Regions from separate parts of the Cytobacillus mangrovibacter genome, predicted to be linked through region 2. Evidence: a T-box and tRNA genes for the amino acid it is inferred to sense, from the RefSeq annotation. Region 2 holds a T-box; the other holds one or more tRNA genes.
The links. The T-box of region 2 lies ahead of asnS (asparagine--tRNA ligase). A T-box ahead of a tRNA ligase gene usually reads a tRNA of that ligase, here a tRNA-Asn.
Positions count from the first base shown of each region.

Region 1: it encodes a tRNA-Asn, which carries the amino acid that the T-box ahead of asnS (asparagine--tRNA ligase) is inferred to sense. The anticodon was not compared.

Region 1 is NZ_JBIACJ010000011.1:37-10,888, forward strand. It holds partial or broken rRNA gene ACFYKT_RS17520 (23S ribosomal RNA) at 1-137, shown strand, start outside; rRNA gene rrf (5S ribosomal RNA) at 386-502, shown strand; tRNA gene ACFYKT_RS17530 (tRNA-Val) at 513-588, shown strand; tRNA gene ACFYKT_RS17535 (tRNA-Thr) at 595-667, shown strand; tRNA gene ACFYKT_RS17540 (tRNA-Lys) at 825-900, shown strand; tRNA gene ACFYKT_RS17545 (tRNA-Leu) at 911-992, shown strand; tRNA gene ACFYKT_RS17550 (tRNA-Gly) at 1,004-1,078, shown strand; tRNA gene ACFYKT_RS17555 (tRNA-Leu) at 1,086-1,174, shown strand; tRNA gene ACFYKT_RS17560 (tRNA-Arg) at 1,191-1,267, shown strand; tRNA gene ACFYKT_RS17565 (tRNA-Pro) at 1,276-1,352, shown strand; tRNA gene ACFYKT_RS17570 (tRNA-Ala) at 1,370-1,445, shown strand; tRNA gene ACFYKT_RS17575 (tRNA-Met) at 1,481-1,557, shown strand; tRNA gene ACFYKT_RS17580 (tRNA-Ile) at 1,584-1,660, shown strand; tRNA gene ACFYKT_RS17585 (tRNA-Ser) at 1,674-1,766, shown strand; tRNA gene ACFYKT_RS17590 (tRNA-Met) at 1,788-1,861, shown strand; tRNA gene ACFYKT_RS17595 (tRNA-Asp) at 1,865-1,941, shown strand; tRNA gene ACFYKT_RS17600 (tRNA-Phe) at 2,096-2,168, shown strand; tRNA gene ACFYKT_RS17605 (tRNA-Gly) at 2,182-2,255, shown strand; tRNA gene ACFYKT_RS17610 (tRNA-Ile) at 2,388-2,461, shown strand; tRNA gene ACFYKT_RS17615 (tRNA-Asn) at 2,485-2,559, shown strand; tRNA gene ACFYKT_RS17620 (tRNA-Ser) at 2,566-2,656, shown strand; tRNA gene ACFYKT_RS17625 (tRNA-Glu) at 2,663-2,734, shown strand; gene ACFYKT_RS17630 (hypothetical protein) at 2,948-3,145, opposite strand; gene glgB (1,4-alpha-glucan branching protein GlgB) at 3,379-5,304, shown strand; gene ACFYKT_RS17640 (glucose-1-phosphate adenylyltransferase) at 5,252-6,397, shown strand; gene ACFYKT_RS17645 (sugar phosphate nucleotidyltransferase) at 6,453-7,481, shown strand; gene glgA (glycogen synthase GlgA) at 7,478-8,929, shown strand; gene ACFYKT_RS17655 (glycogen/starch/alpha-glucan phosphorylase) at 8,919-10,852, shown strand, end outside.
Region 2 is NZ_JBIACJ010000003.1:101,871-112,722, reverse strand. It holds gene ACFYKT_RS06955 (hypothetical protein) at 1-307, shown strand, start outside; gene ACFYKT_RS06950 (hypothetical protein) at 485-790, opposite strand; gene ACFYKT_RS06945 (GNAT family N-acetyltransferase) at 881-1,735, opposite strand; T-box leader at 2,380-2,619, shown strand; gene asnS (asparagine--tRNA ligase) at 2,669-4,060, shown strand; gene ACFYKT_RS06935 (hypothetical protein) at 4,057-4,227, opposite strand; gene ACFYKT_RS06930 (CBO0543 family protein) at 4,386-4,946, shown strand; gene ACFYKT_RS06925 (VOC family protein) at 5,087-5,542, opposite strand; gene ACFYKT_RS06920 (helix-turn-helix transcriptional regulator) at 5,620-6,528, shown strand; gene ACFYKT_RS06915 (DinB family protein) at 6,787-7,293, opposite strand; gene ACFYKT_RS06910 (LysR family transcriptional regulator) at 7,684-8,610, opposite strand; gene ACFYKT_RS06905 (GNAT family N-acetyltransferase) at 8,761-9,273, shown strand; gene rarD (EamA family transporter RarD) at 9,321-10,271, shown strand; gene ACFYKT_RS06895 (alpha/beta fold hydrolase) at 10,439-10,852, opposite strand, start outside.

The DNA.
Region 1 (10,852 bases), on a different contig from region 2:
AAGCCCCCCTCGAGATGAGATTTCCCATAGCGTCAAGCTAGTAAGACCCCTGAAAGATGATCAGGTTGATAGGTTTGAGGTGGAAGCGTGGTGACACGTGGAGCTGACAAATACTAATCGGTCGAGGACTTAACCAAAAACGAAAGGCGAAGGCGACTGTTCAGCTTTGAGAGACGTTGGAAAGCCAGCACTGCAAATCCCGCTTTTGGATTTGTAGGGATGGATTGAAACGGCCGAAAAGCTAGGAGCCGTAGCTGGACAAAATGAATAAATGATTACTCTATCTTCTTCTTCTGCATTATCTAGTTTTGAGAGAATAAATTTTAATTTTTCTCTTGCAAAATTTCAAAAAGACGATATAATAAAACTTGTCTTTTAAAAAAAGTTTGGTGGCGATAGCGAGAAGGTCACACCCGTTCCCATCCCGAACACGGCAGTTAAGCTTCTCAGCGCCAATGGTAGTTAGGGGCTGTCCCCTTGTGAGAGTAGGACGCCGCCAAGCTTTTATAAATGGAGGATTAGCTCAGCTGGGAGAGCATCTGCCTTACAAGCAGAGGGTCGGCGGTTCGATCCCGTCATCCTCCACCATTTTACGCCGGCCTAGCTCAATTGGTAGAGCAACTGACTTGTAATCAGTAGGTTGGGGGTTCAAGTCCTCTGGCCGGCATGTTTTAACTCATTTTGTATGAGCCATTAGCTCAGTCGGTAGAGCAGATTGCAGTACGGAGCATTGCTTCCCTGAATAGCAATCTGTGACAAAGAACGAAGAGCTTTGGAACATCTGTATCACTGCTATCAAGATTTAGGAAACAAAATTTTATTTCGAGCCATTAGCTCAGTCGGTAGAGCATCTGACTTTTAATCAGAGGGTCGAAGGTTCGAGTCCTTCATGGCTCACCATTTAAATATTGCGGGTGTGGCGGAATTGGCAGACGCACTAGACTTAGGATCTAGCGCCGCAAGGCGTGGGGGTTCGACTCCCTTCACCCGCATCATTTAATAAGCGGAAGTAGTTCAGTGGTAGAACACCACCTTGCCAAGGTGGGGGTCGCGGGTTCGAATCCCGTCTTCCGCTCCAATTACTTGCCGGGGTGGCGGAACTGGCAGACGCACAGGACTTAAAATCCTGCGGTAGGTGACTACCGTACCGGTTCGATTCCGGTCCTCGGCACCATTTGTTTCTTATATATGCGCCCGTAGCTCAATTGGATAGAGCGTCTGACTACGGATCAGAAGGTTATGGGTTCGACTCCTTTCGGGCGCGCCATATATTTACGGGAAGTAGCTCAGCTTGGTAGAGCACTTGGTTTGGGACCAAGGGGTCGCAGGTTCGAATCCTGTCTTCCCGACCATTTCTTTAATAGTTATTGGGGCCTTAGCTCAGCTGGGAGAGCGCCTGCCTTGCACGCAGGAGGTCAGCGGTTCGATCCCGCTAGGCTCCACCATATGTTTTTGAAAAACAAGTATTATATATTGATTTGGCGGCGTAGCTCAGCTGGCTAGAGCGTACGGTTCATACCCGTGAGGTCGGGGGTTCGATCCCCTCTGCCGCTACCAATTTATTATTTTTAGGATTGTATTTAGGACCTTTAGCTCAGCTGGTTAGAGCAGACGGCTCATAACCGTCCGGTCGTAGGTTCGAGTCCTACAAGGTCCACCAAAGGTTTTTATACGGAGGTATACCCAAGTTCGGCTGAAGGGATCGGTCTTGAAAACCGACAGGGGCTTAACGGCTCGCGGGGGTTCGAATCCCTCTACCTCCTCCATAATTTCATAATTTTTATTATCGCGGGGTGGAGCAGCACGGTAGCTCGTCGGGCTCATAACCCGAAGGTCGCAGGTTCAAATCCTGTCCCCGCAATCTGGTCCGGTAGTTCAGTTGGTTAGAATGCCTGCCTGTCACGCAGGAGGTCGCGGGTTCGAGTCCCGTCCGGACCGCCAGTTTTTAAAAACTTATATGGCTCAGTAGCTCAGTCGGTAGAGCAGATTGCAGTACGAAGCATTACTTCATCGAATAGCAATCTGTGACAAAGACCACAGGGCTTTGGAACAAAGGTCTTTCTGTAATTAAGATTTAGGAAACAAAACTTTATATGGCTCAGTAGCTCAGTCGGTAGAGCAAAGGACTGAAAATCCTTGTGTCGGCGGTTCGATTCCGTCCTGAGCCATCTTATATTATCTGCGGGTGTAGTTTAGTGGTAAAACCACAGCCTTCCAAGCTGTTGTCGAGGGTTCGATTCCCTTCACCCGCTCCAAAATGAAATGTGTAGGCGACTGCTCAGCTTTGAGAGACGGTGGAGAGCTGGTCATACAAATCCTGGTTTTGGATTTGTGGGAACAGATCGAAGCGGCCGAAAAGCTAGGAGCCGAAACTAGACAAATAAAAGGGGCCTATAGCTCAGCTGGTTAGAGCGCACGCCTGATAAGCGTGAGGTCGATGGTTCGAGTCCATTTAGGCCCACTAGTTTTATATATTTTTATTATTCCGCAGTAGCTCAGTGGTAGAGCTATCGGCTGTTAACCGATCGGTCGTAGGTTCGAGTCCTACCTGCGGAGCCATCATATGGGGAAGTACTCAAGAGGCTGAAGAGGCGCCCCTGCTAAGGGTGTAGGTCGGGTAACCGGCGCGAGGGTTCAAATCCCTCCTTCTCCGCCATATGTTGGCCCCTTGGTCAAGCGGTTAAGACACCGCCCTTTCACGGCGGTAACACGGGTTCGAATCCCGTAGGGGTCATAGAAAAAAGCTATCAACTTAAGTTGATAGCTTTTTTTGTTTAATAAACTATAGCAGATTCTTTTTAATTAGCAAGAAAAGCGAAATGCTAGATAAATTTCGAAAAGTTGCTTGATACATTCTAAAAATTGCTAGATAAAGTGAAGAATCTGCTCGATATAAAATGATAAGCTGTTGAAAATCTACAATTTGCTTATTCAGTGTGGCAAAGCTCTAGTCAAACTTTACTTCCTCTTCCACAAGCTTCCTTCCAGGATTGTTCAAATCAATATCTGAAGTAATCCCAGTAGAAGGTCCTCTAAATAAATCTCCTACAGCAAGAATTTTTCCATCCGGTGCTTCAAATAAAGGTGTCTTCGTTTCGTTTTTTAAGGCTTCATTTAGTAAATATTCCTCTTCTTTGTTACTCAATTCATTATTCCACCCTTCAATCTAAAATATATTCTTTGTCTTATTCTGTCTATTAGTGAGAGATTTTATGTCGAAATTATATGAATGAATTAGAATCCTATCTTTATTTATCAAATTTGATAACTTAATGTCAAAAAGTATAAATAATATTTACAAGGTTATTTCTTTGAACGCTCGAATATACTCATGAAGGTGATTTATTGTTAATGAATAGTATATAGGGAGAAGTTGCAATGAAGACAGTAACTGATTACGAAATGCATTTATTTCATGAGGGGACACTTTATGAAAGCTACTCGCTCTTTGGGGCACATCTGATCAAGGAAAAAAATAAGATATATACACGTTTTTGTGTATGGGCACCAAATGCTGAAAGTGTCAGATTAGTTGGAAATTTTAATGATTGGAATGGAGAACGCTTTCAGTTACATAGGGTAAATCATGAGGGAATTTGGATCATTTGTATTAAGGGTGATTTGCAGGGACACTTATATAAATATGAAGTGATCGCCCAAGATGGCAGTAAACGATTAAAAGCAGATCCCTATGCTTTCTTTTCGGAGGTTAGACCAGGAACGGCTTCCATTGTGTACTCACTGGATGACTATCAATGGAATGATCATAAATGGATGAAGACAAAGGCAGAGAAGACTATTCTTGCAGAGCCTGTAGCTATTTATGAAGTCCATTTAGGATCGTGGCGAAGGCATGAAGATGGGTCCTATTTATCTTATAAAGAATTAGCTGCAGAATTAATTCCATATGTTAAAGAGCTGGGATTTACACATATTGAATTATTACCCTTAATTGAGCATCCGCTCGACGAGTCATGGGGCTATCAAGGGACGGGATATTATTCGGTAACAAGCAGGTATGGTGAACCAAAAGATTTTATGTGCTTAATTGATCAATGTCATCAACATGGAATAGGAGTCATTCTTGACTGGGCTCCGGGGCATTTTTGTAAGGATGAGCATGGGTTATTCCGGTTTGATGGGTCTTATTTATATGAATATGAAACATTAGGAGACAGGGAAAATGCGATATGGGGGACGGCTAATTTTGACCTCGGAAAAAATGAGGTTCAAAGCTTTCTTATTTCAAATGCGCTCTTTTGGATGAAATATTATCATATTGATGGCCTCAGGGTAGATGCGGTGGCCAATATTCTCTTTTGGCCCAATCGCCATGAAACTGAGAATCCATTAGGCAGTCAATTTCTAAAAAGTTTAAATCAAACAGTTTTGGCGTACGATCCTTCTTTCTTGATGATGGCAGAGGATTCAACAGAATGGCCACAAGTTACTTCACCGGTGGAATATGGTGGTCTTGGCTTTTGTTATAAATGGAATATGGGATGGATGAATGACATCCTTTCATATATGGAAACAAGTCCAGAATCTAGAGTGATGGCACATGGGAAAATGACCTTTTCTTTGATGTATGCCTTTATGGAAAGCTTTGTTCTTCCCTTGTCACATGATGAAGTTGTTCATGGGAAAAAATCACTTTTAAATAAAATGCCTGGTGACTACCGGGAGAAATTTGCACAGCTCCGATTGCTTCTTGGGTATATGTTTGCACATCCAGGAAAAAAATTGCTGTTTATGGGATTTGAACTAGGGCAATTCGATGAATGGAAGGATAAAGAAGAGCTGGATTGGAATTTGCTTGATTATGAGATGCATCAAAAAATAAATAAGTATGTGAAAGATCTGCTAAAGCTATACCGTCGCTCTAAACCATTTTATGAGTTGGATCATCTAAGTGAGGGCTTTGAATGGATTGATGTACATAATCATCAGCAGTCTATCTTTTCTTTTGTCCGCAAAGGTAAAAAGGAAGAGGATTATCTTGTTATTATCTGCAACTTCACTGGGCAAAAGTACCATGATTATCGAGTGGGTGCTCCAAAAGAGGGCTCTTATCGAGAAATATTTAATAGTGATCGAGATGAGTTTGGGGGAACGAATAGCATTAATAAAAAGGTGCTAAAAACGGAAGCTATTGAGTTCCATGGAAGGTCGCACTCATTAAGGATGGAAATTCCGCCATTTGGTTTATCCGTTTTACGCCCTGTTAAGCATCGAAAGGAGAGGAAAGGGAATGGGAAAGAAAAAGTGCGTAGCCATGTTATTAGCAGGAGGGAAAGGAAGTAGGCTTAATTCATTAACCAAGAGTCTAGCTAAGCCTGCTGTTCCATTTGGAGGAAAATACCGAATTATTGATTTTACTTTAAGCAACTGTACGAATTCAGGCATTGATACAGTAGGGGTTCTAACTCAATACCAGCCACTCGTGTTGAATTCTTATATTGGGATTGGCAGTGCCTGGGACTTAGATCGAAGAAATGGCGGAGTAACTGTTTTGCCGCCATATAGTGAATCTTCTGAGGTGAAGTGGTACACCGGTACTGCTAGTGCAATCTATCAAAATCTTAATTACTTAACCCAGTATGAGCCTGAATATGTGTTGATCTTGTCAGGTGATCATATTTATAAAATGAATTATGAGCTTATGCTTGAATACCATATCGAAAAAGGGGCCGATGCAACGATTTCTGTTATTGAAGTTCCGTGGGAGGAAGCCAGCAGATTTGGCATTATGAACACAGATTTGGACATGGGGATTGTTGACTTTGAAGAGAAGCCAGATACCCCGAAGAATAATCTTGCCTCTATGGGTATTTATATATTTAATTGGTCACTTCTAAAAGACTATTTAGGCAGGGACAATCAGAATCCGAATTCCAGCCATGATTTTGGAAAGGATATTATTCCAATGCTGCTTAAAGAGGGGAAAAAGATATTCGCTTATCCATTCAATGGATATTGGAAGGATGTTGGAACCGTAAAGAGCCTTTGGGAAGCTAATATGGATTTATTGGATGAAACATGTGAATTAAATCTATTTGATTATGATTGGCGCATATATTCTGTTAATCCTAATCAACCGCCACAATATATTTCACCTAATGCTGATGTAGTAGAGTCTCTAATCAATGAAGGATGCACAATAGAGGGTGATATTGTACGGTCCGTTCTTTTCCAAGGTGTATCGGTTGGGCTGGGTTCGATTATTCGGGAGACAGTTGTCATGCCCAATGCGCAAATTGGTCAAAATGTATTGATTGAAAAAGCGATTGTACCTGCAAATATGATCATACCGGATGGGACAGTCATTCGAGCTTCAGAAGGATCGAATGAAGTCATACTCATTTCTGAAGAAATGATCGATGGGGTTGTATCTTAAGAGAAGGCTAGTTTGAGTTATTTGCATAAACGTATTTTTATAGGAGGGAATATGTTTGAATAAACGTGTACTAGGTGTGATTGATGCGACTACCCATCATGAAGGATTGGAGGAATTGATGACACATCGATCACTTGCTGCTGTTCCTTTTGCTGGCAGGTATCGGCTAATTGATTTTGTCCTTTCTAATATGGTGAATTCAAATATCGAAAGTGTAGCTGTTTTCCCGAAATTTCAATATCGATCATTAATGGATCACCTAGGATCGGGGAAAGATTGGGATTTAAATAGAAAAAGAGATGGTCTATTCTTCTTTCCATCTTCTATTATCGAAGGAATTAGAAGGGGAATCGGATCGTTTAGCCATTTTGCAGCTAACTTGGATTACTTTAAACGCAGTAAGCAGGAATATGTCATTATAGCTAATTGCTATACTGTTTTTAATATGGATTTCAGGCCTGTATTAGAAAGACATATTCATACTGGCTGTGACATTACGGAAGTGTTTCATAATGGAAAGTCCATGCAAATGTATTTAGTTAAAACGTCTTTGCTTATTGAATTAATTCAGACACGAGAAGCAACAGGGTATACTTGTATGAGCGATGTAGTCATGGATATTCACCATAAGTATCGTTTGTGTATTTATGAATATACCGGTTATTCAGTAATGATTGACACGATTCAGTCCTATTTCTCAGCTAGTATGGAGCTGCTTGATCCCGATGTATGGAAGAAACTATTTTTGAAGAATCACCCGATTTATACAAAAGTGAAGGATGAGCCACCAACACGCTATTTAAAAGGGGCATCTGTTCATCATTCAATGATCGCAAATGGATGTCAAATTGAAGGGACCATCGAAAATAGTATCATTTCACGTGGGGTGAAGATTGGAAAGGGTTCAATAGTGAAAAACTGTATCATTATGCAGAAGAGCCAAATTGGTGAGAATTGTCTATTGGATTCAGTCATTCTAGATAAGGATGTAAAAGTTGAATCAGGAACAATTATGACAGGGGCCAGTCAAGCACCATATGTCATCCGAAAAGGCATGGGCCAAGGAGCGCTGATGAATACGTGAAAGTATTATTTGTTGTATCTGAATGTATACCATTTGTAAAATCTGGCGGATTAGCAGATGTTGCAGGTTCATTGCCAAAGGAGCTCAGGAAGCAAGGGACAGATATTCGGGTGATTCTCCCGAAATATGGATCGATTTCAGAGAATTTTAAAATACAAATGAAAAAAAGGGCTGAATTAGTTGTTGAAGTAGGGTGGAGAAATCAATACTGTGGAATTGAAGAATTATCCTATCAAGGGATTACGTATTATTTTGTAGATAATGAGTATTATTTTAAGCGTGAAAATTTGTATGGCTATTTTGATGATGGTGAGCGCTTTGCCTACTTTAATCGAGCCGTATTAGATGCCATTCCATTTCTTGATTTTCAGCCAGATATTATTCATTGTCATGATTGGCATACAGGGATGATTCCTTTTTTATTAAAAGTGGAATATAAAGCGAAAGAGGGATATCAATCCATTCGGACAGTTTTTACAATACATAATCTGCAATTTCAGGGGATTATGCCAAGAGAAACTTTAGCAGATTTATTCGGTTTAAATGACCGCTTTTTTCATATTGATTATTTAGAGTTTTACGGGAATATCAATTTTATGAAGGGGGCCATTGTTGCCTCAGATAAATTAACAACGGTCAGTCCCACATATAAACAGGAGATTCAAACGAGCACATATGGGGAGAGGCTTCATGAATTGCTTCAAAAAAGGGAATCAGATTTGGAAGGGATTTTAAATGGAATTGATGATGAATTCTATCATCCTGAAAAAGATCCTTTTCTGTACAAAAGCTATACTGCGAAGAAACTAGCGGAAAAACAGGCAAATAAAGCCCATTTACAACAACTATTTGGCTTGCCTCAAAAAGCAGATACACCACTTATCACGATGGTAACTAGACTGACAAAACAAAAGGGAATTGAGCTTGTTCGATGTGTGTTTCAGGAATTGATTTCAGAGGATATCCAATTGCTTATTCTCGGCACAGGTGATAAGGAGTTTGAACAATTTTTTAGGGATATGGAAGCAGCATATCCGAATAAATGCAAGGCGTATATCGGATTTGATGAAGGGCTTGCCCACCAGATTTATGCGGGAGCTGACTTATTTCTTATGCCATCAAAGTTCGAGCCATGCGGGCTTGGGCAGTTAATTGCGATGAAGTATGGAACTGTACCAATTGTAAGGGAAACAGGAGGGTTAAACGATACAGTTCATTCCTTTAATGTGCTAACAGATGAAGGGAATGGGTTCTCATTCAGTCATTTTAATGCTCATGATATGCTGTTTACGATTGAACGGGCACTTAGTTTTTACCGGGATGAAGAATGTTGGGAAACCATTGTAAAAAATGCAATGGAAATGGATTATAGCTGGGCACAGTCGGCATTTAAGTACAACCGGCTTTACTTGGAGCTCGTCTCAAGGAGTGAGAGTCATGTTTGCTAATAAAGAAGAATTTAAAGGTGCCTTTTTAAAAAAGCTTGAGATGATGTGCGGGAAAAGCTTTGGTGAGAGCACTCAACGTGATCATTACTTTACCCTTGGGAATATGGTGAGGGAATATGTCAGTACGAGTTGGATCAATACGAATGAGCGCTATCGTATGGCGAAGGGAAAACAAATTTACTATCTTTCGATCGAGTTTTTGCTCGGTCGACTGCTTCACCATAATTTGTTGAACTTAGGCTTAGAGGATGTTGTTCGGGAGGGGCTAGAGGACTTAGGAATCGATCTGAATCGATTGGAGGAAGCCGAACCTGATGCAGGACTAGGAAATGGTGGACTTGGTCGATTGGCAGCCTGCTTTATGGATTCCCTTGCTTCATTAGATTTGCCAGGGCATGGCTGTGGAATCCGTTATAAGCATGGTTTGTTTGAACAGAAGATTGTGGAGGGCTATCAAGTTGAGCTTCCTGAGCAATGGCTTCGGCATGGACATGTTTGGGAAGTAAGAAGAGCTGAATTAGCAATTGAGATCCCATTTTGGGGAAATGTTGAAGTAAGAGAGGAAAATGGAAGGCTTGCTTTCCGTCATGTGAATGCAGAAACCATTACAGCTGTTCCATATGATATGCCTGTTGTTGGTTATAAGACAGATACAGTCAATACGCTCAGGCTTTGGAATGCAGAGCCATCTCCTTATCCTATCCATCAAGATATCTTAAAATATAAGCGGGAAACGGAGTCAGTTTCTGAGTTTCTCTACCCGGATGATACACATGACGAGGGAAAAATACTTCGGTTGAAGCAGCAGTATTTTCTTGTTTCAGCAAGCATTCGCTCGATCATTCGCTCCCATCGAAAAAGATATGGCGGCTTGCATTCGTTCCATGAGCATGTGGGTATTCATATTAATGATACACACCCAGTCCTTGCTATTCCGGAACTCATGCGTATCTTAATAGATGAGGAAGGCATGGGATGGGAAGAGGCATGGCAGATAACGACAAAGACGATTTCTTATACGAATCATACGACATTATCGGAAGCGTTGGAAAAGTGGCCAGTTCGGATATTTCAACCGTTGTTGCCGCGTGTTTATATGATTGTTGAGGAGATCAATGAACGATTCTGCCAGCAGCTGTGGGAGCAATATCCTGGTGACTGGCAGCATATTGAGCAGCTGGCGATTATTGCCCATGGAGAGGTAAAAATGGCTCATCTCGCTCTTGTGGGCTCATATAGTGTCAATGGAGTGGCAGCTCTTCATACAGAAATACTGAAAAAGCGGGAAATGAGCAGTTTTTATCGAATCTATCCAGAGAAATTTAATAATAAAACAAATGGAATTACCCATAGAAGATGGCTTTTAAAGGCTAATCCGCTGCTGGCAAAATTTATTACAGAAGGAATAGGGAATGGGTGGATTCGAGAGCCAGAGCAGCTAAGCAGTTTAGCTCAATTTAAAGAAGATTCATCCTTTCTCGAGCAGTTATCACAAATTAAACAGCAAAATAAACTAAGGCTTGCTAAAAGAATTGAGGAACAGACTGGGATGATGGTTGACCCTGCATCGATATTTGATATTCAAGTGAAGCGGCTGCATGCTTATAAACGACAGCTATTAAATATCATGCATGTGATGTATTTATACAATCGAATAAAAGAAGACGGAAACTTTCAAATGAATCCGCGCACCTTTATCTTTGGAGCAAAGGCATCTCCAGGCTATTATTATGCAAAGAAAATTATTAAATTAATTAATACTGTTGCAGAAAAGGTGAACAGGGACCCACTGGCAAATGAGAAATTAAAGGTTGTTTTTCTTGAAAACTACCGGGTTTCCCTTGCGGAGGAAGTATTTCCAGCAGCAGATATTAGTGAGCAAATTTCAACTGCCAGTAAGGAAGCCTCGGGAACAGGAAACAT
Region 2 (10,852 bases):
AGAAATTGATGAGGCCATAAAACATGCAGATTATCAGTGGTTGATGTTTTATCCTTGTTTATACTTTTTTGCTATATGGGATGCCGTTAAAGATGCAGGTGGAGGGAAAGACCCTATTTCTTCCCTCCCCTATGCCTTGTCAGCGTTTCTTGTAACAGTGGGACTGATTTTTTCATCCAAATTAATGATATTTGGAGTATTATTGGGTCCTGTTTGGCTTCCAATGTTGTTTGTTTTTCCTGGGATAGCATTTGGCATTCTTATTAAGAAGATCATAAATAACATTTTTTTGAAAACCATCCCTTAAAAAAAGATGGTTTTTTTGTTCGTTCCGCTAAACTCATCTTTAGTTTAAATACATTTCTTCACAATATCAACTTATCATACTAAGCATTACTAAACAGTCTGGCCTTTAAATGAAAAATGAGCACTTATCCTTTTCAAGGATAGCGCCCGTTTAGTGCAATAAGATATTACTATTACTTTATTCTGTGTCAGGCTTTATTCTCTCATCAAAGTCATCTTTAGAAATTTCCCAAACATCATATTCTTCTCCAAACTTATCGCGTACATCTTGAGCCATTAATTCAGAAATAATGTCATAGTCATCTAATATATCTTCACTAAGTATTCCCTCTACTGTATTCCATCTGATAAACTTTTCGTCCATCAAAGACTTAATAAAGAAATACCTTGTTTCAAATTTAGTAATCATAATCTCCCCTGTAAAAGTTCTTATTTCAGCAATAATATCACAATTGAAATTGATTTTTCTTAAATTCAATTGCACCGTTAGCACCTGAAGCGTCTGTTCTTATTGAACAATCAGCGCCAGATAATTGAAAAACTGATTTAATATTGATTAGCTATTTAAACAAAATTATTCGCCTTTATCAAAACCGAGATGAACAGAGTCTGCAATCCTTTCATAGCCAATTTCTCTATAGATCTTATTTGATGTCGGGTTCATCATATCTGTGTACAGTACGCAAAAGTTGAATTCTTTAAGTAGTTCTCTTGATATCTCCGTAACAAGCGTCCGAGCATATCCTTTTTTGCGTTCTTCCTTTGGCGTAAAAACCAAACCAACAGTTACACCTTTCTTTGTAGGACGTGACTTCTTCATCATAGATACGATCTTTCCTTTATCCTCCCAAATAAAAACCTCTTGTTCCTTCAGAAACATTGCCACACGTTTTTTCACTTGTTCGATTGGGGAAATCGGCAGTCCGGCATCATTTTCGAATAAGTTGTACCACTTCTCGATAAGTGGAGAATCGCTCTCTTTTGCATAACGCCAAGAACCAGGACTATGTTCAAGCGTTTCATTCACCTTGTTCAAACGATACAATCCCTGATCCATAAGCAGTTGATGCGTCTTACCGGTTTTCATTTCCCACTTTGCTGCGACTTTGTATGCCCACTCTTTCAAACTAATGATCGAACGAAAGTCAATTTCAAGTTCAACCATATTTCTTATGAAGAAATCTATTATTTCTTCTAAACGTTTTTCATCGACAAAAATAAGATTTAACGGATGCGGGGGTGTCATTTGGAAGAAGGCTAACACCTTTCCATCTTCCTCAATTGTCGCCATAAATGGATTCTCATAATTACCAGCTTTAATAGCTTGCAGTATACCGTAAAAAAGACTGAATACATCTTCCTTTTCCAATAAAAACGACTCTATCTTTCTCTCAAAATCATGAGGATTATCATAAACTTTAAATTTCATTTTCAACACTCCATTCATAATCAAATAAAATCGAAGGCACCGATTTAAAAATACCTTTTCATTCCGTATTCTTACCTTCTAACTAATTTAAATCTTTCTTTAAATAAGGATCTTTTCTAAAAGAAAGTTGTTTTTTGAATAAATGTTGTGAGTGAAAATCGTAGACAAATATGTCTAGTTGATTGTAGCGGAAGACGCGAGACTCCTGCGGGAAGTGTGGGACAGCTGAGACCCCGCAGACGCTTTAGCGTCGAGGAGGCTTAGCGCCCACCCCGCGGAAAGCGAGCGATCTGGAGCGGAAATCAACTTCTACGAATTCGTGTTAAAAGCAACAATGTTTGCGAAAACAGCCTTAAATAATAATGCTCAAAATCTCTTCCTACATTATCTATACTTCCAAACACTTTGTAGTTATCTCTTTAGTAATAAGTAGTGTCATTTACAAGTTTCTCCTTCTCCCATATGGGGTATTATAGTAATAAGTTCTACTAAGTGATGTTCCAAACCTTCTACTTCATTTTAATTATTAACATAAATATCCAACCCAGGAGTATATGCCTTTTCATCCAAAGATCATTTGGGGCAACTAGACAAAGGATTATGATTTGTGATAAATTATTATAATAAAAAATTTATTAAAATATTTTAAATCGATGAAGAGGAAAGTAGTTTTTGCTAGGTTCTATAGCGAGTCAGGGACGGTGGAAGCCTGGCGATAAAGCATAAACGAAGAACACCTTTGAGTTCTAACCGAAAAGGATATCTTAAGTAGGCTTAGACGTTACCAGCACGTTACCTGACTGGAGTTAGCAATTTTAGCTTTAGAGTTGGTCATTTGATGACAATTTGGGTGGTACCGCGGAAGCAAGCCTTTCGTCCCTTTTTCGGGATGAAGGCTTTTTTAATGTAATTAATACCATAAGGAGGATTATTATGCTTAAGACTGTAGTAAAAGATTTATACAGAAATCAAGAAAATTTCAAGGACAAGACTGTTCAAATTTCAGGCTGGATCCGTACTCTTCGAGATTCTAAAACCATTGGTTTTATGGAGTTAAACGACGGAACATTCTTTAAGAGTGTACAAATCGTTTTTGAGGATACCCTTGATAATTTCAAAGAAATTACGAAATTACCTATTAGCTCATCTGTATTAGTTGAAGGTGAATTTGTTCCAACTCCAGAAATGAAGCAGCCTTTTGAAATTAAAGCGACAAAAATCGTTGTGGAAGGATTATCGGATACAGATTATCCTTTACAAAAAAAGCGACATTCCCTTGAATATTTAAGAACTATCGCTCATTTGCGTCCGAGAGCCAATACCTTCTCAGCCGTTTTCAGAGTAAGATCTCTTGCATCGTACGCGATTCATAAATTCTTTCAAGATAAAGGATTTGTCAATGTGCATACACCGATTATTACTGGTAGCGATACAGAAGGCGCCGGGGAAATGTTCCGTGTGACATCAATGGATTTAAACAAGCTTCCTAAAACCCAAGAGGGAAAAGTGGATGAAGGCGCAGATTTCTTTGGAAAAGAATCCAACTTAACGGTTAGCGGTCAATTAAATGCGGAAACTTTTGCTCTTGCATTCCGTAATGTGTATACCTTTGGTCCGACCTTTAGAGCTGAAAATTCAAATACAGCACGGCATGCCGCTGAATTCTGGATGATTGAGCCAGAAGTTGCTTTTGCCGAATTACCTGATATCATGGACCTTGGAGAAGAAATGGTCAAGTATGTCATTGATTACGTTTTTGAACAGGCACCTGAAGAAATGGCCTTCTTTAATAGCTTTATTGATAAAACACTTATTGAAAGATTAAAGAATGCATTAGAATCCGACTTTGGAAGAGTTACTTATACCGAAGCTGTTGAATTATTAAAGAACTCCGGCAAGGAATTTGACTACCCTGTTGAATGGGGAACAGATTTGCAAACTGAACATGAACGTTATCTAAGCGAGGAAGTTTACAAGCGTCCTGTCTTCGTAACCGACTATCCGAAAGAAATTAAGGCTTTTTATATGAGAGCAAATGAGGATGGCAAGACAGTAGCAGCGACTGACCTATTGGTTCCCGGTATTGGTGAGCTAATTGGAGGAAGCCAGCGTGAGGAAAGAGAAGATGTCCTTGCAAATAGAATTAAAGAACTAGGTATGGCGGTAGAAGATTACTGGTGGTATCTCGAGCTTAGAAAATATGGTGGTACCAAGCATTCTGGCTATGGTATTGGGTTTGAACGACTTGTCATGTATCTAACTGGAATGAAGAACATCCGCGATGTCATCCCATTCCCACGTACACCTGGAAATGCAGATTTTTAATTAAATAGATGCTTCAAAATAAACAATAGGATGCTACGGCATCCTATTGACTCTTTACCGCCTTTGGAAAAACCAACTATTAATCCCTCATTGCTTTCTGCTACATATACGTCTTCATACGGAATGGCATTGGTCCACATCTGTTCACAACTTTCATACGAAATCATTGGTAATCGCTCTTCATGTCTAAAAACATGTCTCTTCTCTTCTTTTCTGTAAATAAAAAGCGCCCTTTAACTGTGCAATTGTATTTTTATAAAAGATTATTTGAAAAAACTATAGGGAATATTAATGGTATTATTTTTGTTGAAGGTGATTGAACAAAATGGCACCATTAATCAGTGAAGAAGAAATTAAAAAATCAGATGAGTTTTTTCAACAAATCCATAAGATTGAAATGGAATATTTAGATTATTGGATGGAAAATACATTATGGGATTGGGAATTTTGGGTTTCAATATTTTTATCAATAATTCCATGGCTTGTATGGTTTATCGTTCGTAAACGAGGAAGTGAAGCAAGGCTACTCTTGGCTGGAAGTTTTGGTATTATAATGGCTTGTTGGTTAGATTTCATAGGGGTAATATCTGGGCTTTGGCATTATTCGGGAAGAGTTTTACCGACAATTCCAGCCTTTTTACCTTGGGATTTTTCATTGATACCAGTAACGATCATGCTTTGGTTGCAATATAAACCAACATATAATCCTCTTTTCAAAGCTATTATCTATTCCGCATTGTCTTCTTTTATTGGTGAACCTCTATTTGAATGGATAGGATTTTACACAGAAGTAAACTGGAGTGTTTTTTATTCCTTTCCAATATATATCATTATTTACTTGATCGCTTATCGAATTAGTATCGCTAAAACATTTGATCCTTTATAAATTATTAAACTAATGTTATATCTCCTTCAGACCTTGAAATTCCTAATCATATAGGAATTTCAAGATATGTAGTGGAAATACGGTGTCAACATGGGTGTTACGTAGAATGCTGGCTGGACCCCAACTTTAATAATACATATTTAATTTACGAAACGATCTAGAAATTTACTCGCGTCACTATTAAATTTCCACATTACCCCAAACTTATCAACTAGCACACCAAAACTTGCTGACCATGGCGTAGAAGATAGCGGCATGATCACAGTACCCCCTTCTGAAAGACCTTCAAAATATTGTTTATTCATTTCTGGATCAGCATCAATCATACTAATTAAGACGGTATTCCCTTTTATGATTCCGCCTATCCCAGCTTGCATAAATGGCAGAACATCAGAAATCATTAAAATATTCCCTGAAAACTCAATACGAGATTCCATAATCATGTTTTGTTCTTCTTCTGCTAATGGGGCATTTGGATCTTGACCAAAGGCACCAAATCTCACCATTTTTACGTTTGTTGCTTGTAATGCCTGTTCATAAAAGGCTAACGCTTCTTCTGCTCGTCCATCAAATTGTAGATAAGATATTGCTTTCATCACTTCATTCCTCCTTTTCATATTTGAAGTATAATAGGACATATACGACAACTGTATGTCGTATATGGGAGGGAAATATGAAAAAAATTGAACGACTGATCTCGATAGTGATGATTTTGTTACAAAAAGAAGTTGTTTCGGCATCCGAATTTAGCCGACTTTTCAATGTAACGAGACGAACGATTCAACGTGATATGGAAGCATTAAGCTATGCGAACATCCCTATTTATGCAGAATATGGTGCTGAAGGCGGATATGCACTAATGGAAGAGTATAAATTTGATAAACGATTACTAAATCACAAGGATGTTGAAAATATCTTCATAGCTTTAGGGGGTTTTGAAGGACTGATTACAAATCAAGAGATTCAAATGACTATTCAAAAAATCAAAGGAATGACAAGCTCAGAGATTTCTCCAAAACTTAATTTATCTTTTTACGAGTGGACAGGAAGAAGCCAAATGAATGAAGATATTTTATTTATCAAGCAAGCAATTGAGAATCATTGGTTATTAAAGTTTGAGTATGTAGACCAAATGGGAAACATAACTCACAGGATCGTAGAACCCTATAAATTACATTTAAGTGAAATGCATTGGTATCTTTTTGGTTATAGTTTAGAACGGGAAGACTATCGAATCTTTAAATTGACGAGGATCACAAATATCCAAAAAGACGGTTATTTTGTCCCAAGACCCGAGAAGGTATTTGAAGAAAAAAAACAACATAATGAACCACTAAATTTAGTTAGTGTACAGCTCTTGATAGATGTTGCAGTAAAAGATCAATTTATCGAGAGATACGGAAAAAATGCCGTTACAAAAGTGACGACAAGAAGCTACCTTACGACAATTGAATTGCCTGAGAATCAATTTGCCTACCAATTTTTAGCCGGATTCGGTAATAAAGTTAAAATTATGGAGCCAAAAGGTTTTATTTCAAACTATTTAAACTTTCTAGAGGAAGCAGTGAACCTCTACAAATAGAATTTTTCGCACATAGTAAAAATAAACGTAGGTAAATAATTGGGAATTAATGTATTTTAATAAACAAATCCACTTCCTAGTAAAACAGAAGTGGATTCATTAATAAGTCTATTTATTTCTTTTTATTTAAATAATCCTTATAGACTAAAACAGCAACAACAGGCGTTAAAACCAAGCCTCATGAAAACATTTCCTTTAGGTTTTCATCTTAGGTTTTTTATTACAAATGTTAAATTATTTGTCCACACTATTTTCCAATCAGTGTCTGAATCTAATCTTATGTTCTAGTTCAGACTTCTGACGTAAGTGATGGCGAAAATGCATATCGACAAGATCGAACCATTCTCTTGCGTTCAGCCAGCCAAGTCCTCCATGTTTAACTTTGTAGTTGGGATTTATTGCATCTACTCTAGATTCCCATTGTCTCAACCTCTGTTTTACTTGATCTAGTCTACCCGATAGTTCTTCTATATTATCCGAATTACTTGGTGGGGTATTTAGTTCGTCTGGTAACTTGATTTTGATTGGTGGGAACCCTCCAATTTTATAAAAATGCTCTCCAGACTCCGTTTTCCCAAGCTTTTGCTCTTCCTTTAATGCTGCACAAGCTTCCACATTATCTAGGTACTCCATAGCAACAAGAATCACATGGTCGTACATTTGACCAATGGACCAAACTCCATCAGCTGTTATAAATCTTAGTTGCTCAAGTGAATATTTTAGCAGTTCGATTTTATAGGTTTCAATTAGTTCTAAATTACTCATTTAATCACTCCTTTACCAATAAAATTTAATGTTCATGAAAAGAAAAGATTATTTTTGCTCTATTTTTCCTAATAATTCTTTTAAAATATTTGAAATCCTTTTAAATTTTGAACCTATTTTGTTATTTCACAATCTAGTCCAATTGTGGAATAACAAAAAATCCTGAATGTACACAGGATTTTTTAATTAAGTATACGTTTATAATAAAAAAGTTTGCCTCGAATCGTTTAACCAATCAATTATTGTGGAACTTCAAATGATTCTACATTTGGTTCAACAATCTTCATCAGATTTCTATTCTGCATTATAAATTTTATAAGTGCTGCTTTAAAATAAAATTAGCTTTCCTATCTAGTTCTGCAATCTGCCCTTTTCGTTGAAATAGTACTCCTACTTTCTACTATCAACAGGCATAGATTTCCCTAAAGCTAATTCTAAAAAATCAATATATACCAGAACCTCCTCTGGCAAAAACACATCGTTTCGCTTCACCAATCCCACCTGAATTAGGTTGCTTCCTTCCAATGGAATCGAGATAATATTGGAGTTCATATAATTATTTACGATACAGCCGGTTCCGATGTTGTAGGCATCTGTATTCGACAGGAGATTATTCATAGTGCCCCTATCCTTTAAATAGACCACTTTTCCAATTTCGTCTACATTGATCGTTTCTTCTGCAAAGTGAAGCATTACATCGTCCTGCTGATAGGTTAAAAAGGGATAGTTCCTTAACTGCTCCAACGTAATGCATTCGAGATGAGCCAGAGGATGCTCTTTACGGAGAAAGACATGTTGCTTTATTGAAGCGAGTGGAGTAAACAGTAATGATTTTGAGGTAAAATAACGCTCAAAAAAGCTCTTGTTTAAATCAGTCAGAGATAGAATTCCGAGAATACTTCTGCTTGCGTACACGTCATCAATTACCTCAGTTGACTTTCCTTCCCGAATCGTGAATTCATATTTTTGCTCGTTAAAATAATCCATCAAATTTGCAACAGCCTCTATTGCAAAACCATAATGTTGAGAGGAAATAGAGAACTTTGTTACGTCTGCCGCCTTTTCCTTATTGAAATGATAGACGACAGATTCCATTTGTTCTAAAAGGGTTTTAGCATAAAATAATAACTCTGTACCATCTTTGGTGAAGACAACGCCTTTATTCGTTCGATCAAGAATCGTAATTCCTAACTCAGCCTCCAGATCACGTACTGCTTTGCTGATACTGGGCTGTGTCACGTAAAGTGCGGAAGCAGCTTTACTGATAGAATTATGCTTGGCAATCTCCACGATATAACGAAATTGCTGGAGTGTCATGTTCGTCCCATCCTTTTTATTTCATTCACTAATTGCTTTGCTATAACTTTATTCTATGGCAAAAGGTTAAAAAGTTCAATTTTACGTTTTATATAGAGCGTTCTACAATAAATTAGAGATTAACAAACTTTTTTTGAGAGGAAGACAACTATGATAAGAGAAGCAACTGAAAAAGATTTAATGGACATTTTGGAAATTTATAATGATGCCATTCTCAATACGACTGCTGTATACGCATATAAACCCCAAACGCTTGAAAGCAGGCAAATTTGGTATGAACAAAAGATGAGTGAAGGTTATCCAATAGTAGTTTTCGAACAGGATAATAGAGTGGCTGGATTTGCGACATTCGGTCCTTTTAGAGCCTGGCCGGCTTATAAATATTCAATAGAACATTCTGTTTATGTGGATAAGGAATACAGAAAAAAGGGAATTGCGACTTCCTTAATGAAAGAATTAATCGCTATTGCCAAGGAAAGAGAGTATATGACCTTAATTGCTGGAATTGATGCTGCAAATGAAAAAAGCATTGCCATGCATAAAAACTTTGGCTTTGTTCATTCAGGCACAATAAAAAAAGCAGGTTTTAAATTCAATAGATGGCTTGATTTAGCTTTTTATCAAAAAGAACTTAACGGTCCTAAAACTCCTGTAGAAGAATAATATTCGTTGCATACTTTTAAATAGATCAATACTGAAAGGTGAAAGCTGTGACTGCATGGAATCCATTAGTTAAAGAAAAAGTTCTAATCTCCAGTCATCCAGAGAAAATAATGGGGTATGTCTATACCTCCTTAGCTTACTTGCTTTGGGGGTTTCTAGCATTATACTGGAATTCCCTAAATACAGTTTCCTCAATAGAAATATTAGCTCACCGAATTCTATGGGGATTTATCTTTGTTGTTACTATTATGATCATTCATTCTAAAAAGCGGTTGGCTTTCTTTACACTGCTTAAAGAATTTAAAGTAAACATCAAACAATTCTTTTATATCTTTATAGCCTCTCTTGCAATAAGTTCAAATTGGCTCATATTCATATGGGCAGTTAACTTCGGTCATATCATGGAGGCTAGTTTGGGACTCTATATTACGCCTATCGTAAGTATGATTTTGGGAGCCTTTATATTAAAAGATAAGATTCAAACAGGCACTCTCATATCAATGTTAATAGCTTTTTTAGGAGTAACGGTTCTTACTTATGACTATGGCAAAATTCCATGGATCGCTATCTCTTTAGCCATTACTTCTGGGATTTATGGATTAGTGAAAAAGTATATCAAGGTAGATGCACTAATCGGAATGTGTATTGAAACAATGATGGTTACTCCTTTTGCATTGCTTATTTTAGTGCTTTTACAACGAAGTAATAAAATGTTTTTTGGTTCAGACATTCATTTATCGATCTTATTAATCGGAGCAGGTATCCTTACTGTTTTACCGCTTCTATGGTTTACAGAAGGTGCAAAAAGAATGACATTAACAACAATCGGATTTTTTCAGTATATTACTCCAACTATCACCTTTCTCCTAGGGATATGTTTCTTTGGAAATTCAATCACCTTATCTCAATGGTTTTCCTTTGGTTTTATTTGGCTTTCACTTGCAGTTTTTTCACTTTCATCATGGAAAGGGAAAACAAAAAGATGGGAAAAGACATGATTATGTTTCCTAGGAAGTAGAGTAAGATTGAAAGCTATCTTTTCTTTTATGCAAAGATAGCTTTTTGTCATTCATTACGGAGAAGTTATCTCTATAAGATAAGAATTGAGCAGTCTTTCCACACTGCTTTGGAAAAAAGAAAGCCCCCTAAAAAAGGGGGAAAGCTCTCATAATCCTGCATGACAATTATCCATAAATAAATCGATAGTTTGTATAAATGTATCTAAATTAGGTTCAAAAATATTATGATTCGATTCATCGAATACGACTAAGTTTGCCTGGGGCATTTTCTCTAAGTATTGTTCCGCAGCTTCTACTGATAACGCTGCTCCATGTTTCCCGGCACGAATAATAAGGACGGGGCATTCAATTGATGATAAATCATCCCAAAATATAACTTGAGCTGACTCTTTTTGTATCCCATGTAATGCTGTAAGACTCATTCTTTCGGATAAAGGTTTTCCCCTCCAAGGCGGTAAGGATGAGAAAAACTCAACCCAGCCTTGAGGAAGTTGTGTATGAATAGCAGGATAGTCACCAATGATTAACCCTTTAACTAAGTTTTTGTTTATTAAAGAGTA